2 regions of the Variovorax defluvii genome follow, and region 1 is predicted to be linked to the other one. Evidence: predicted binding sites of a transcription regulator. Region 1 holds the regulator's gene; the other holds the start of a gene.
What was found. Region 1 encodes sigma-54, which starts transcription at its own class of promoters, with help from an activator protein. Its sites were predicted from a motif close to TGGCANGNAANCTGCTTT; they were not measured.
Positions count from the first base shown of each region.

Region 2: a site for sigma-54 is predicted at 5,950-5,967, ahead of glnA (type I glutamate--ammonia ligase). Genes of this name have one in related genera too.

Region 1 is NZ_BAABGJ010000073.1:33,115-40,815, forward strand. It holds gene ABEA07_RS19925 (phospholipase D family protein) at 1-1,426, opposite strand, end outside; gene ABEA07_RS19930 (RNA polymerase factor sigma-54) at 1,429-3,024, opposite strand; gene lptB (LPS export ABC transporter ATP-binding protein) at 3,036-3,815, opposite strand; gene lptA (lipopolysaccharide transport periplasmic protein LptA) at 3,830-4,513, opposite strand; gene ABEA07_RS19945 (thiol:disulfide interchange protein DsbA/DsbL) at 4,630-5,274, opposite strand; gene ABEA07_RS19950 (SPOR domain-containing protein) at 5,357-6,073, opposite strand; gene argS (arginine--tRNA ligase) at 6,088-7,701, opposite strand, start outside.
Region 2 is NZ_BAABGJ010000002.1:52,855-60,555, forward strand. It holds gene ABEA07_RS01610 (methyltransferase regulatory domain-containing protein) at 1-355, shown strand, start outside; gene ABEA07_RS01615 (pseudouridine synthase) at 539-1,279, shown strand; gene ABEA07_RS01620 (YVTN family beta-propeller repeat protein) at 1,327-2,313, shown strand; gene ABEA07_RS01625 (polysaccharide deacetylase family protein) at 2,300-3,169, shown strand; gene ABEA07_RS01630 (sterol desaturase family protein) at 3,188-4,159, shown strand; gene ABEA07_RS01635 (EI24 domain-containing protein) at 4,197-5,069, shown strand; gene ABEA07_RS01640 (competence/damage-inducible protein A) at 5,066-5,866, shown strand; gene glnA (type I glutamate--ammonia ligase) at 6,016-7,431, shown strand; gene ABEA07_RS01650 (hypothetical protein) at 7,571-7,701, shown strand, end outside.

The sequences.
Region 1 (7,701 bases):
CGATCAGCTTGAGCACCTGCTGCGCCATCTCGCGGCTGAAGATGATCAGGCCGATCTCGGTGTTGTGCACGTCCGAGCGCGGATCGAAGTTCATCGAGCCGACGAAGAGGACCCGGCCGTCGATCACGGCCGACTTGGCGTGCAGCCGCCCGACCTGGGTGCCGAACAGGCCCAGGCGCACGCTGCGGCGGGTGCGCTGCGAGCTCAGCTCGTGAATCTCGGCACCGAGCCGGAGCATGTCGGGCCGGTAGCGCCGGTAGCCGGTGTGGACCACCGGTTCGTCGGTGGCAGCCAGGGAGTTGGTGACCACGCTGATCTTCATGCCGCGCCCGCGCACCTCGCGCATGGCCTCCAGCCCGCCCTTGCCGGGGATCAGGTAGGGCGAGACGATGGTCACGTCGGAGCGGCCGCGGCGGATCTGCTCGATCACGTTGTAGCGGACGCTGTCGACGTCCAGCAGCGGGATGCCGCCGTAGTTCGCCTGCCTTCCGATCACGCGGTCCGGCGAGTCCGCGTAGGCCTCGGCGCGCGTCCAGATGAGGTCCAGCTTGCCGGCCTTGAGGTCCTCCACGATCGGGCTGTAGCCCAGCAGGTCGTTGGGCGCCAAAGGTCGCGGCGCGGGCGTGGTGGCGGGGCCCGTGAGCTCCTCGAAGCGGCGCTGCCGCTGCTCGCGCGGCACGGCGGTGGCGACCACCGTCTCGATGGGCCGCACGTGCTCGCTGTTCCAGTACTGGTCGAACAGGCTGGCCAGGCGCGGGATCAAAGCGCCGGCCACGAAGGTGTCGAGGTCGATGAAGTTGGCGCCGGCCGTCTGCCTGAAGTACTCGTTGCCTATGTTGCGCCCGCCGGCCACCGCCATCGCGCCGTCGGCGATGAAGAGCTTGTTGTGCATGCGCCGGTTGACGCGGGTGAAGTCGAACAGCGACGCGGAGAAGCGCCCGAGCATGCTGCCGCGGCCGGCCGGGAAGGGATTGAAGAGGCGCAGCTCCAGGTTGGGCGTGGCGGCCAGCGCGAGCAGGAGTTCGTCCTCGCCCGAGGTGTAGAGGTCGTCCATCAAGAGGCGCACGCGCACGCCTCGCAGGGCGGCATCGCGCAGGGTGCGCAGGAAGTAGCGGCCCGTCTCGTCGTTGTAGATCTGGTAGTACTGCACGTCCAGCGTGCGCTGCGCCCGGCGCGCCAGCTCCAGGCGCGTGTGGAGCGCGAAGTCGCCGCCGGGCATCAGGCGGAAGCCGCTGAGGTCGGGGTCGGGCTGCGAGGACTGCGCGATGCGGCCCAAGGGCGTGTCGGCGGACGCCGGCAAGGCCTTGGAAGGCGTGCGCTCGAACTCGGCGGGCAGCGTGGCGCAGCCGCCGGCGAAGAAGAGCACCGACATCAGGGCCAGGCCCAGACGCATCCACTGCAGCCACGGACCTGGACGGGCCCCCATCGCTACAGAGCCTTGCGCAGGTTGGCGGGCGCGATGCGCAGCGCCTCGCGGTACTTGGCCACGGTGCGGCGCGCGCACTCGATGCCCTGCTCCTTCAGCATCTCGGAGACCTGGCTGTCGGACAGCGGCTTCCTGGCATCCTCGGCACTGACGAACTGCTTGATCAGCGCCCGCACCGCGGTGCTGGAGGCATTGCCGCCGGTCTCGGTGCCCAGGGCCGAGCCGAAGAAGTACTTGAGCTCGACGGTGCCATAGGGCGTGGCCATGTACTTGGCGGTGGTCACGCGGCTGATGGTGGATTCGTGCAGGCCCAGCTCGTCGGCGATCTCGCGCAGCACCAGCGGCCGCATGGCCAGCTCGCCGTGGACGAAGTAGTTCTTCTGCCGCTCCACGATGGCGTTGGAGACGCGCAGGATGGTGTCGAAGCGTTGCTGGATGTTCTTGATGAACCAGCGCGCCTCCTGCAGCCGCTGCGACAGCGCCTGGCTGCCCTCGCCCTTGTGCGACTTCAGCGCGCCGGCGTAGATGTCGTGCACGCGCAGCCGCGGCATGACCTCCGGGTTGAGCGAGACACGGAACTTCACGTTGCTGCCCTGGCCCACGCGGGTGACGATCACATCCGGGACGATCACGTTGCGCTCCACATCGACGAAGCGGCGTCCGGGCTTGGGCTCGAGCCGGGCGATGAGCTGCAGGGCGGCGCGCACTTCTTCCTCGTTGCTGCGCGTGAGGGTGGCCAGGCGCTTGAAGTCACGCTTGGCGAGCAGTTCCATCGGCTGCTTGCAGATGGCCAGGGCGGTGCGGCGCACCTGAGCCTCTTCTTCGGTCTCGTCCTCGTCCTGCAGCGCGCGCAGCTGGATCGTGAGGCACTCCGCCAGGCTGCGCGCGCCGACGCCGGCCGGCTCCAGGCTCTGCAGCAGGCCCAGCGCAACCTGGAAGTGGTGCACCAGCTGGTCGAACTGGTCGTTGTCGTCGCCGGCCAGGCCCGAGGCCAGGGCCGGGAGGGAGTCTTCCAGGTAGCCGTCATCGTTGAGCGACTCGATCAGGAAGCGCAGCGCGGCGCGGTCGTTCTCTTCGAGGCGCAAGGCCAGCGCCTGGCGGTGCAGGAAGGACTGCAGCGACTCGTGGCTGCTGGCCAGCTCGGTGGCATCGGGGCGCTCGTCGTCACCCTGGCTGCCGCTGTTGCGCGCGGGGGCGTCGCCCCCCCACTCGCTGTCGTCCGGCGCAAAGTCGACGGTGCCGTCGCCGTCCCAGCCGGGTTCGCTGTCGGGTCCCTCGGCGGCAGGCGCGGGCTCGCCTTCGCCGGCCGCGGCGGCGCTTTCCGCCACCGAAGAAACCGCGCCGGGCGTGAACTCGGCCTCGGCCTCGGCCTCGAACTGGCGGTCGTCCTCGCGCACCGGGACGTCGGCAACCTCCAGGCCGAATTCTTCGCGCGGCGCCTCGTCGATGGTGCGTTCGAGGAAAGGGTTTTCGTCGAGCATCTGCTCGACTTCCTGGCTCAGTTCGAGCGTGGAGAGCTGCAGCAGCCGGATCGACTGCTGCAGCTGGGGCGTGAGCGCGAGGTGCTGCGAAACGCGCAGCGAGAGCCCTTGCTTCATGGCGGCGACCTCTACATCCGGAAATGCTCGCCCAGGTAGACGCGCCGTACCTCGGCGTTGTCGACGATCTCCGATGGCGTGCCTTGTGCCAGCACATGCCCGTCGCTGATGATGAAGGCGTGATCGCAGATGCCCAGCGTCTCGCGCACGTTGTGGTCGGTGATGAGCACGCCGATGCCGCGCTCCTTCAGGAAATTGATGATCCGCTGGATCTCGATCACGGCGATGGGGTCGATGCCGGCAAAGGGCTCGTCCAGCAGGATGAAGCGCGGCTGCGTGGCCAGCGCCCGCGCGATCTCGACGCGGCGGCGCTCGCCGCCCGACAGCGCCAGCGCCGGCGAGTCGCGCAGATGGTCCACGCGCAGGTCGTGCAGCAGCTCGCTCAGGCGCTCCTCGATGCGCGCCTTGGCCAGCGGGCGGGGCCGGCCGTCGCCGTTGGGCTCGCGCTGCAATTCGAGCACGGCGCGCACGTTCTCCTCGACCGTGAGCTTGCGGAAGATCGAGGCCTCCTGCGGGAGATAGCTCAGGCCCATGCGCGAGCGGCGGTGGATGGGCATGTGGGCGATAGGCTCGCCGTCGATGCTGATCTCGCCGGCGTCGGCGCGCACCAGCCCGACGATCATGTAGAAGGAGGTGGTCTTGCCGGCACCGTTGGGGCCCAGCAGGCCGACCACTTCGCCCTTGTCGACGGCCAGGGAGACGTCTTTGACCACCTTGCGGCTGCCGTAGCTCTTCTGCAGGCCGCGCGCCTCCAGGCGGCTGCCGGACGCGGCGGTGTCGCCCTTGACCATGGCCACGTCCTGCCTCACTGCCGCGCTTCCCCGCCGAGGGTGGTGCTCGAGCGCAGGCCCGGGCCGGAAGCCGGCGTCGACGGGCTTGCCGGCGTCGCGGGCGCCGCGGCAGGCGGGGCCGCCGATTTGGGCGTCAGGATCGCACGCACCCGCCCGCCCGCCGGCGCCGCCACGCCCGCATTGGGCGGCAGCGAGGAGCCGTTGACGCTGAAAGTGTCGTTGCTCTGGTCGTACACGATCAGCGAACCGCTGCTCTCGTCGTTGACGGTGGCGCCGTAGAGGCGGCGCATGACGGCGCGGCGGATGAACTTCACGTTGTCGGCGCGGCTGTCGTACTCGATGACTTCCGACTCGCCCTCGATCCACTCGTCGGTGCCGGCGTCGCGCTTCTGCTTGTAGTAGGCCAGCTTGCCGGGCGCGGCGGTGACCACGCCGTACTGGTAGCCCTCCGGATCCTGCCGCACATCGATGCGGGCACCGCGGATGATGATCGTGCCCTTGGTCACCACCACATTGCCCGTGAAGACGCTGGTCTGCTTGAGGTCGTCGTAGCGCATGGCGTCGGCCTCGATGTTCATCGGCTTGGTGCGGTCCGCCTTCTCGGCCTGGGCCAGGGGCGCCAGGGCGGCCAGCGCCAGAACCAATGCGAAGGCACGGGCCCGGCGCGGGGAAATCGTGATGAATGGTAACGAAGTCATAAAGGCACGAAACTTGCTCGCGGATTGTATGCGGGCTCATGGAGCCGGACTTCGGTGCCCGGACGAAAAAGCCCGCCGAGGCGGGCTTGGGGGGCATGGGCGAGGGAGGCGGTGCCTCAGGCGCTCTTGCGCGCTTCGCCGACCAGGTAGTCGGTGATCTGAAGTGCTCGCTCCATGCTGCGCGCCATCTCGCCGTCCACGTACCAGCGCCCGGCAATGCCCAGCGAGGGCACGCCGGCCACCTGGTAGGCATCCTGCAGTTGCTTGGCGCGCTGGATCTTGCTGGCGACGCTGAAGGACTTGTACTGCTCGGTGAACTTGTCCTTGTCCAGGCCGTTGGCCGCGGCCCAATCGATGATCTGCTGATCGCCCGAGAGGTTCTGGCGCTGCTGGTGGATGGCGTTGAACACGCGGCGCTGGTATTCGTCCACCTTGCCCATGGCTTCGAGCGCGTAGTACAGCTTCTGCTGCGGCTGGAAGCTGGCCTGGAAGGCGACCGGCACGCGCCGGAAGGCCACATGCGCCGGCAGCTTGCGGGCCCAGCCCTCGAGCGTGGGCTCGAAGGCATTGCAGTGCGGGCAGCTGTACCAGAAGAACTCGATCACCTCGACCTTGCCGGCCGGTGCGTCGACCGGCGCGCGCTTGTCGAGCACCGCGTAGTCGCTGCCGGCCTTGGGCGCCTGGCCCTGGGCCTGCGCCGGGGAGATGAGGGGAAGCAGGCCCAGCGAGGTGGCTGCCAGCGAAAAGTCACGACGTTTCATGCGAATGGTTCTCCTGTGCGGCTGACAGAGCCGGTGCGCGGGCCGGAGTTCCCGGCGGGCGCGTGGACAAAGAGGTGGAAACTCAGCGCTGCACCCGCACCAGGGCGGATTCGAGGCCGTTGCCGTCCAGCCGCTCCTTGAGGCGGTCGGCGTCTTCCTTCTTGTTGAACGGGCCTGAACGGACCCGGAACACGGTGCGGCCGGCCTGCTCGCGCTCGGTGATGCGCGCCTCGACGCCCATCAGGGAGAGCTTGGCACGTTGCGCCTCCGCGTCCTCGGGGCTGCGGAAGGCGCCGGCCTGCACGAAGTACATGAAGGGGTCGCTGCTGCTGGGCGCCGCGGCGGCGGTCTGGGTGCCGCTGCCGCCGGCACGGGCGCGGGCCAGATCGCCGATCGGGTCGCTGGACGGCGGAAGCGCATTGGCCTCGGCCGGCACCGGCGGGCGGGTGGCCCGCTGCTGCGCCTGCCCCGGCGGCGGTTGCACCACCACGGGCGCCGGCGCGGTCTGCGGCACGACCGGCGCCGCGGCCGAGGGCTGCGCCGGCGCGGCGGGCGCGGGTGGTGGCTCCGGCGGCCGCACGGGAGCGGCCTTGCCGGCCAGCGGCGCGTTGGGGTTCCAGTCGCGGTTCTTGCGCGCCTCGGCTTCGTCCTGTTCGGGCCCGCCGCGCTGCGTCTTGGTCATGAAGGGGATGGGCACCTTGGTCACGTAGACCGCGATGCCCAGCGCCACGCCCAGGCCCAGCACCAGCCCGATGATCAGGCCGATGACGATGTTGCCGCGTTGTCGTCTTGGAGTCATGGTGAGGGTAGCAATCACATCTTGCGCGGCGCACTCACGCCGAGAATCGCGAGGCCATTGTGCAGCACCTGGGCGGTGGCGGCGACCAGCGCGAGGCGGGCCTTCTTCACGGACTCGTCGTCCACCAAAATACGCTCCGCATCGTAGTAGCTGTGGTAGGCCGAAGCCAGCTCACGCAAGTAGAAGGTGACGTCGTGCGGCGCGAAGTCCTTGGCGGCGCCGGCCAGCATGTCGGGGTACCTCGCCAGCATCAAGAGCAGCGGCTGGGCCGCGGGGCTGGCGAGCGGCGACAGGTCCGCCTGCGTCAGCGAGGCCGCGTCCCCACCCCACGCTGCCAGCACGGAGCAGATGCGGGCGTGCGCGTACTGCACGTAGTAGACCGGGTTGTCGTTGTTCTGCGCCAGGGCCAGGTCGACGTCGAAGGTGTACTCGGTGTCGGGCTTGCGGCTGAGCAGGAAGAAGCGGACCGCGTCGGTGCTGGTCCACTCGATCAGGTCGCGCAAGGTGACGTAGCTGCCGGCGCGCTTGCTGATCTTGACCTCCTCGCCGCCGCGCATCACCCGCACCATGGTGTGGAGCACGTAGTCCGGATAGCCGGCGGGAATGCCCTCGCCGGCGGCCTGCAGGCCGGCGCGCACGCGGGCGATGGTGCCGTGGTGATCGGTGCCCTGGATGTTCACCACCTTGTGGAAGCCGCGCTCCCACTTGGCGATGTGATAGGCGACGTCGGGCACGAAGTAGGTGTAGCTGCCGTCGCTCTTGCGCATGACGCGGTCCTTGTCGTCGCCGTAGTCGGTCGACCTGAGCCACAAGGCGCCGTCCTGCTCGTAGGTCTTGCCGGCCGCGATCAGCTTGTTGACCGTGGCTTCGACCCGGCCGCTGGTGTAGAGGCTGGACTCCAGGTAGTAGTTGTCGAAGCGCACCTGGAAGGCCTTGAGATCCAGGTCCTGCTCGTGACGCAGGTACGCCACGGCGAACTGGCGGATCGAATCGAGGTCGTCCACGTCGCCGCTGGCGGTGTATTCGCGATCGTCCGAGCGCACGGTCTTCTTCGCCTTGAAGTCTTCGGCGATGTCGGCGATGTACTCGCCGTTGTAGGCCTGCTCGGGCCATTGCGGATCGCCGGGCTTGAAGCCCTTGGCGCGCAGCTGGGTGCTGGTGGCCAGGGTCTGGATCTGCACGCCGGCGTCGTTGTAGTAGAACTCGCGCCATACCTGCGCGCCCTGCGAGGCGAGCAGGTTGCAGATGGCATCGCCCAGCGCCGCCTGGCGGCCATGGCCCACGTGCAGCGGGCCGGTGGGGTTGGCCGAGACGAACTCGACCAGCACGCGCTCCCCGGTGCCGGCCTCGCGGCCGAATGCCTCGCCGGCGGCCAGCACCTCGCGCACCACCTGCTGCTTGGCAGCGTCCTTGAGGCGGATGTTGAGGAAGCCGGGGCCGGCGATCTCGACGGCGTCGACCCATTGCCGAAAGGCGGGTGTGGCACGCAGCGCGGCGCTGATGTCCTCGGCCAGCTCGCGCGGCTTGCGCGAGAGCGGCTTGGCGAGCTGCATGGCGGCCGTGCAGGCCAGGTCGCCATGGGCCGCGACCTTGGGCGATTCGAAGGCCGCCTTGGCACCAGCGCCGGG
Region 2 (7,701 bases), on a different contig from region 1:
CCGGACTTCTCCCAACGCGAGCGTCGATGTGCCGGTGTTTCCGAGCGCTTCCTTCGTCCATCGCCGCGCGCCCGGCCTGGCGCTCAGTGCCGGCGCCACCGCAGTGGCCTGCAACGAGTGGCACGAACTGGTCAGCCTTTCTCCGCTCGAGCGCTGCCTGCTGCCCTTGCTCGACGGCAAGCACTCGCACGAAGCGTTGGCGAAGCATCTCGCCGAGGAGGCGCAGGCTGGCCGTCTGCGCTTCATCAAGCACGACAAGCCCCTGACGGACGAGGCGGCGCTGCGCGAACTCACGCAACGACAAGTGGCGCTGGCCCTGCGCGACCTGCGTCGAAAGGCACTGCTTCAGGCATGATCGTTTCCTTGGCAACAAGGATGCGTCAATGAAACAACCCTTGGATTCTGCGCGGCGCCGGCGCGGCGGTGCTGGCTGTGGCTGGTGCGCCTCCTCTGCATGCCGCCTCGCGGGCCCAGCCTGCGGCGCGATCTTCCTCAACAAGGGCGAGCCCCAGATCCCGCCTGCGATGGGCCACGGCTGATGCGGCTCGAGGACATTCTCTACAGCCAGGGCTTCGGCACCCGGCGCGTGTGCGCCGGGCTCGTCCAGCAGGGGTTCGTGCGGGTTGGGGAGGGCGTCGTCACCGATCCGGGCACGGATGTCGACTTGGCGGGACTGCGCTTCACCGTCCAGGGCACGGAGTGGGCCTACCACGAGAAGGCCTATCTGATGCTGCACAAGCCGGCCGGCACGGAGTGCTCGCAGAAGCCTTCCACCTATCCCAGCATCTACACGCTGCTTCCGGTGCCGCTCCGGCAGCGGCCCAATAAGGGCGCGGTGCAGGGCGTGCAGGCGATCGGCCGGCTGGACCAGGACACCACCGGCCTGCTGCTCCTGACCGACGACGGCCAGTTCATCCACCGCATGGGGTCGCCGAAGCACCACGTGGCGAAGGTCTACGAAGTCGGAGCCAAGCATCCCGTCACGCAGAAACAGGTCGACCGGCTGCTGGAAGGCGTGGTGCTCGATGACGATCCCAGGCCGGTTCAGGCGGCGGCTTGCGAGGCGATCGGGCCCCGCCAACTGCGGCTCACGCTGACCGAGGGCAAGTACCACCAGGTCAAGCGCATGCTGGCGGCGGTGGGCAACCGGGTCGAGACCCTGCATCGCTCCCGCATCGGCCCGCTGGCCTTGCCGGCCGACCTGGCGCCTGGCCAGTGGCGCTGGCTGGAGCCGGAGCAAGTCGAGGCGCTGCAAGGAAGGGTGCCGGTCAGCCGATAGACAGGGTCGCTCGTTAATATCCGACGCCTTCCTTCGGAACTTTTCCCTTGAGATTCAAGTTCTCCGCACCAGGCCGCCTCGCGGCCTTTTTGTTTGCCTGCGCGTTCCTGCCGTCGCTGGCCGCCGAGCCGCCCCCGGTCTTCGTGCTCAACTCGCTCGATGCGACCGTGAGCGTGATCGATCCGGTCCACTGGACGGAGAAACAACGCATCCCGACGGGCAAGGAACCGCACCACCTCTACCTGACGCCCGACGAGCAGTCGCTCATCGTCGCCAACTCCGCCGGCGATTCGCTCACCTTCCTGAACCCTCGTACGGCCGAGGTCCAGCGGGTGGTCTACGGCATCATCGATCCGTACCACCTGCGCTTCTCCCCGGACATGAAGTGGTTCGTGACCGCGGGCAACCGCCTCAACCACGTTGACATCTACCGCTGGGAAGGCAAGGAGCCCAAGCTGGTCAAGCGCATTCCCTCCGGCAAGACGCCCAGCCACATCTGGATCGACGGCAAGAGCACCACCGCCTATGTCACGATGCAGGACAGCGACGAGTTGGTGGCCATCGACCTGCCCACTCAGAGCATTCGCTGGCGCACCCCCACCGGGCCGATGCCCGCCGACGTTTTCGGCATCCACGACGGCAAGACGCTGCTGGTGGGCCTGACCGGCAGCGATGGGGTTCAGGTGTTCGACGTCGCCGCGGCCGAGCCCAAGGCGATAGGCAAGATCCCGACCGGCAAGGGAGCCCATGCCTTCCGCGCGGGCGGCGACGGCCGCAGCGTCTTCGTCAGCAACCGCGTGGCCAACAGCATCAGCCGCATCGACCTGCAGACCCTGCGGGTCAGCGACACCTACCCGGTGCCCGGCGGGCCGGACTGCATGGACCTGTCGGTCGACGGCAAGATGTTGTTCGTCACCTCCCGCTGGGCCAGGAAGCTCAGCGTGGTCGACCTGGACGGCCGGAAGGTGGTGCAGCAGGTCCCGGTGGGGCGCTCGCCGCACGGTGTCTGGACCCTGGCCCATGCAAAACGATGAGCTCTCCTTCTGGCGGCGGGCACCTGGTGTCGCGCGGCCGACCCGCCGGCGAACGGCCTTCCGCACGGGCCTCGGCGCACTGGCCGTTGTCCTTGCCACGGCCTTCGCGACAGGCTCCGAGGCCTGGGCTGAGGCAAACTGCGCCAAGCCTGTCTACCTGACCTTCGACACCGGCCACATGGGCGTGGCCCCCCTGGTCGCGGAGGTTCTCCGGCGCCAGGACGTCCGCGTCACCTTCTTCGCGGCAGCCGAGCGCACGCAGACGGAAGGCGACAGCCTGGACAACCAATGGGCGCCCTGGTGGAAGGCGAGGGCGGCCGAAGGCCATGAGTTCGCATCCCACACCTACGACCATGCGTACTGGCGCGGCGACGTCCAGGGGACCGCGCCCCGCTTCCGCATCCAGCCGTCGGCCGGCGCCTTCGCGGGCCGCCAGTTCACCTGGGATGCGGACCAGTACTGCGCCAACATCGCCAAGGCGTCCGAGCGCCTGCAGCACGTCACCGGCAAGAAGCCGTTGCCGCTGTTCAGAGCCCCCGGCGGCAAGACTTCGGCGAGGCTGCTGGCCGTCGCGAAGGGCTGCGGGTACGCCCACGTGGGTTGGTCGCCAGCCGGCTTCCTGGGCGACGAATTGCCGAGCGAGAAGTTCAGCAACGAGAAGCTGCTTGCCCAGGCCCTGGAACACATTCGGCCCGGGGACATCCTGCTGGCGCACCTGGGCATCTGGTCGCGCAAGGACCCGTGGGCGCCGGCCGTGCTGGAGCCGCTTATCGTGGGCCTCAAGGCCCGCGGCTTCTGCTTCCAGACGCTGCGCCAGCATCCGGCGTACCGCGACTGGATCGCGTCGCATTCCTGAGCCGTGCAAGGTGTGCCGATGGACTGGCTGACGGAGCTCTTCGCCGACGCGCAGCAGTGGCTGTTCGAGGCTGCCGTGCAACCCCTGGTCTATGGCGTCGGCTTGGGGGGCTGGGTCGAAGACGCGTTCGACGCGACCGGCTGGCTGCTGGTCGGCCTGATCCAGATCGCGGTCCTGGTGGTCGTCATCGGCCCGCTGCAGCGCTGGTGGCCGGTCGAACCGGTGACGGACCGCCGCGCCGTTCGGGTCGACATCCTCTACACCCTGATCCACCGGCTGGGCCTGTTCCGCCTGGCCATGTTCTTCGCGCTCGATCCGCTGTTCGACGAAGCGCTCGGCGCCGTGCGGTCGGCCGGCTGGGGCTCCTGGCACCTGGACCAGATCTGGCCGGGCGTGACCGACGTGCCCTGGGTCGCTTTGCTCATCTACCTCGTGGTGCTGGATTTCGTCGAGTACCTCATCCACCGCGCGCAGCACCGCTTCAATTGGTGGTGGGCGCTCCACTCCCTGCACCATTCGCAGCGCCAGATGACCATGTGGAGCGACAACCGCAACCACCTGCTCGACGACGTCATCCACGACACCATCATCGTGGTCGTCGCCCAGTTGATCGGCGTGGCGCCCGGACAGTTCATCGCCATCGTGGCCTTCACCCAGCTCAGCGAGAGCCTGCAGCACGCCAACTTGCGCTTGCACTTCGGCGCCATCGGCGAGCGGCTGTGGATCAGCCCGCGCTTCCATCGTTTGCACCACAGCATCGGCATCGGGCACGAGTCCCATGGTCCGCGCACGCTGGGCGGCCACAACTTCGGCGTGCTGCTGCCCTGGTGGGATATGCTTTTTCGCACCGTCGACTTCCAGCATCGCTTCGATCCGACCGGCATCCGGGACCAGGTCGAGCCCGATGCCAGCGGACGCCTGCGCGACTACGGCCGCGGCTTTTGGGCGCAGCAGTGGCTGGGCCTGAAGCGCATGCTCGGTCGGGCCTGAGTCCAGGGTCACGCGCTGGCGTTATCCTCGGCGTCCCATGCGACTCCTCCTCGACTCCTTCTGGCGATCGGCCGCCTACTGCATGCACCCCCGGGTGATCGTGCTGTCCTTCTTGCCGCTGGGGCTGATGGTCGTGCTGGCGGCGCTGTTCGGCTACTTCTACTGGGATGCCACCGTGGCCTGGACGCGCGATGCGCTCGACGCCTGGCCGCTGATCGCCAGCTTCTGGGCCTGGCTCGGTCGCCTGTTTTCCAGCGATGTCACGGCGGTGGTGGCGCCGATGGTGGTGGTGGTGGCAGCCACGCCCTTGATCGTGGTGGTGTCGTTGCTGGTCGTTTCCGGCTTGATGGCGCCGGCGCTCACGCGGCTCGTGGCCGAGCGACGCTTCCCTTCGCTGGAGCAGAAGAAGGGTGCCTCCTTCCTCGGCAGCCTGTTACGTTCGCTTGGCCTCACCCTGCTGGCGCTGCTTGCGCTGGTGGTCTCGATGCCGCTGTGGCTGATACCGCCGCTGGTGCTGGTGCTGCCGCCCCTGATCTGGGGCTGGCTCACCTACCGGGTGATGAGCTTCGATGCCTTGTCCGAGCATGCCAATCCCGAGGAGCGCGCGGCCTTGCTGCGTGCCCATCGTCTGCCGCTGCTCGGCATCGGCGTGCTGTGTGGCTACCTGGGCGCCGCGCCCAGCATCGTCTGGGCATCGGGGCTCGTCTTTGCCGCTGCCTTCCTCGTGCTGGCGCCGCTCGCGATCTGGATTTACACCCTGGTGTTCGCCTTCTCCAGCCTGTGGTTCGCCCACTACTGCCTGGATGCCCTGGCGCAGCTCCGGGCGCAGCGTGCCGCGGCGGCCATTTCCACCTCGGCGGCCGAGTCGGCGGATGCCCGTGCCGTCGCAACCCAATGGGGGGCTCCATGACCCGTTCGTTCGGCCTCATCGTCGTCGGCGACGAAATTCTCTCCGGCAAGCGGGCCGACAAGCACATGCCCAAGATGATCGAGCTGCTCGCGGCGCGCGGGCTGCAACTGGCCTGGGCCGAGTACGTGGGCGACGAGCCCGTACGCGTCACTGCCGCGCTGGGGCGCGCCTTTGCCTCGGGAGACGTCGTTTTTTCCACCGGCGGCATCGGCGCCACGCCTGACGATCACACGCGCCAGTGCGCAGCTGCTGCGCTGGGCGTGCCGCTCGCCCTGCATCCGGAGGCCGAGGTCCTGATCCGCGAGCGCATGCAGGACACGGCGCGCGAGCAGGGCATCCCCTATGATCCCGACCGGCCCGACAACGTGCATCGCCTGAACATGGGCGTGTTTCCGCTGGGCGCCCGGATCATCCGCAATCCCTATAACAAGATCCCCGGCTTCAGCGTGGCCGACGTGCATTTCGTGCCGGGCTTTCCCGTCATGGCCTGGCCGATGATCGAGTCGGTGCTCGACGAGCAATACGGCCACCTGTTCGAGCAAGGCCGCTCGGTCGAAAAATCGGTGGTGGTATTCGGGTCCATGGAGGCCACCCTCACGCCGCTGATGGAGTCCGTCGAGCGCGCGCATCCCGGGATCCGGGTCTTCAGCCTGCCCAGCGTCGACCATCCTGAGCATGGCCGGCACATCGAACTGGGCGTCAAGGGCGATGGTGCTCGGGTTGACGCGGCCTATGCGCAGCTCCTCGAAGGGTTGCACGCCTTTGGTGTGCGACTCGGCCCTGAATTGGTGCGCTGACTCGACGCGCACCAGTTTGGTTACAAATCGCCTGCTTTTGGGGTCCCAAGAAGGGGCTGAACCGCTCCCGATGCCCTCCACAATGGCATAGAACCTGCATTCTCGATTGCGCTGTATTTCCAACCACTACCGATCCAAGGAGAAGCCTGATGGCTAAGACCGTCGCCGATGTACTCAAGCTCGTCAAGGAAAACGAGGTCAAGTTCGTCGACTTTCGATTCACCGACACCCGCGGCAAGGAGCAGCACGTGACCGTGCCGGTCTCGCACTTCGACGAGGGCAAGTTCAACGACGGCCATGCCTTCGACGGCTCCTCGATCGCCGGTTGGAAGGGCATCGAGGCCTCGGACATGCTGCTGATGCCCGATCCGAACACGGCCAACATCGACCCCTTCTTCGAAGAAACCACCCTGATCCTGACCTGCGACGTGGTCGACCCCACCGACGGCAAGCCCTATGAGCGCGACCCGCGCTCGCTGGCCAAGCGCGCAGAGGCCTACATGAAGGCTTCCGGCCTGGGCGATACCGCCTACTTCGGACCGGAGCCCGAGTTCTTCGTCTTCGACGGCGTGCGCTGGCAGAACGACATGTCCGGCTGCTTCGTCAAGATCGAGTCCGAAGAAGCATCGTGGAACACCGGCAAGGAATTCGAGCACGGCAACACGGGCCACCGCCCGGCGGTCAAGGGCGGCTACTTCCCGGTTCCGCCGGTCGACAGCTTCCAGGACATGCGCTCCGAAATGTGCCTGGTGCTCGAGTCGCTGGGCATTCCGGTCGAGGTGCATCACCACGAAGTCGCCAATGCCGGCCAGATGGAACTCGGCACCAAGTTCAGCACGCTGATCCAGCGCGCCGACTGGGTCCAGCTGCAGAAATACGTGATCCACAACGTGGCTCACGCCTACGGCAAGACCGCGACCTTCATGCCCAAGCCCATCGTGGGCGACAACGGCTCCGGCATGCACGTGCACCAGTCGGTCTGGAAGGACGGCAAGAACCTGTTCGCAGGCGACGGCTACGCCGGGCTCAGCGATTTCGCACTGCACTACATCGGCGGCATCATCAAGCACGCCCGTGCGCTCAACGCCATCACGAACCCCGGCACCAACAGCTACAAGCGCCTGGTGCCCGGCTTCGAAGCGCCGGTCAAGCTGGCCTACTCGGCCAAGAACCGCTCGGCTTCGATCCGCATCCCCTTCGTGGCCAACCCGAAGGGCCGCCGTGTCGAGGCGCGCTTCCCCGATCCGATGATGAACCCCTACCTCGGCTTCGCCGCCATGCTCATGGCCGGCCTGGACGGCGTGGAGAACAAGATCCATCCGGGCGAAGCCGCCAGCAAGGACCTCTACCACCTCCCGCCGGAAGAGGACGCGCTGATCCCGACCGTCTGCCACAGCCTCGACCAGGCGCTCGAGTACCTCGACAAGGACCGTGCCTTCCTGACCAAGGGCGGCGTGTTCACCGATGCCTACATCGACGCCTACATCGACCTGAAGATGCAGGAAGTCACGCGCTTCCGCATGGCTGCGCACCCGGTTGAGTTCGACATGTACTACTCGCTGTAAGGTGATCGCCCCCGCCGGGGCGATCCGCGTGAGAAAAGGACGGCTTGCCGTCCTTTTTTCATGGGCGCGACCACCCGCATGGCGATGGCATCGAATTGCACGAAAATGCCGGTTCGCTGCCCACTTTGCACTCGACGATATGAAGACCTCTTTCGCTCTCCTGCTGGCCGCCGCGGCAGCGGCCGGTGTGCCCATGCAGGCCCAGGCGCAGGAGCGCGTCTGGCGCTGCGGCAACGAATACACCAACAATGCGGCCCTGGCCCAGCAGCG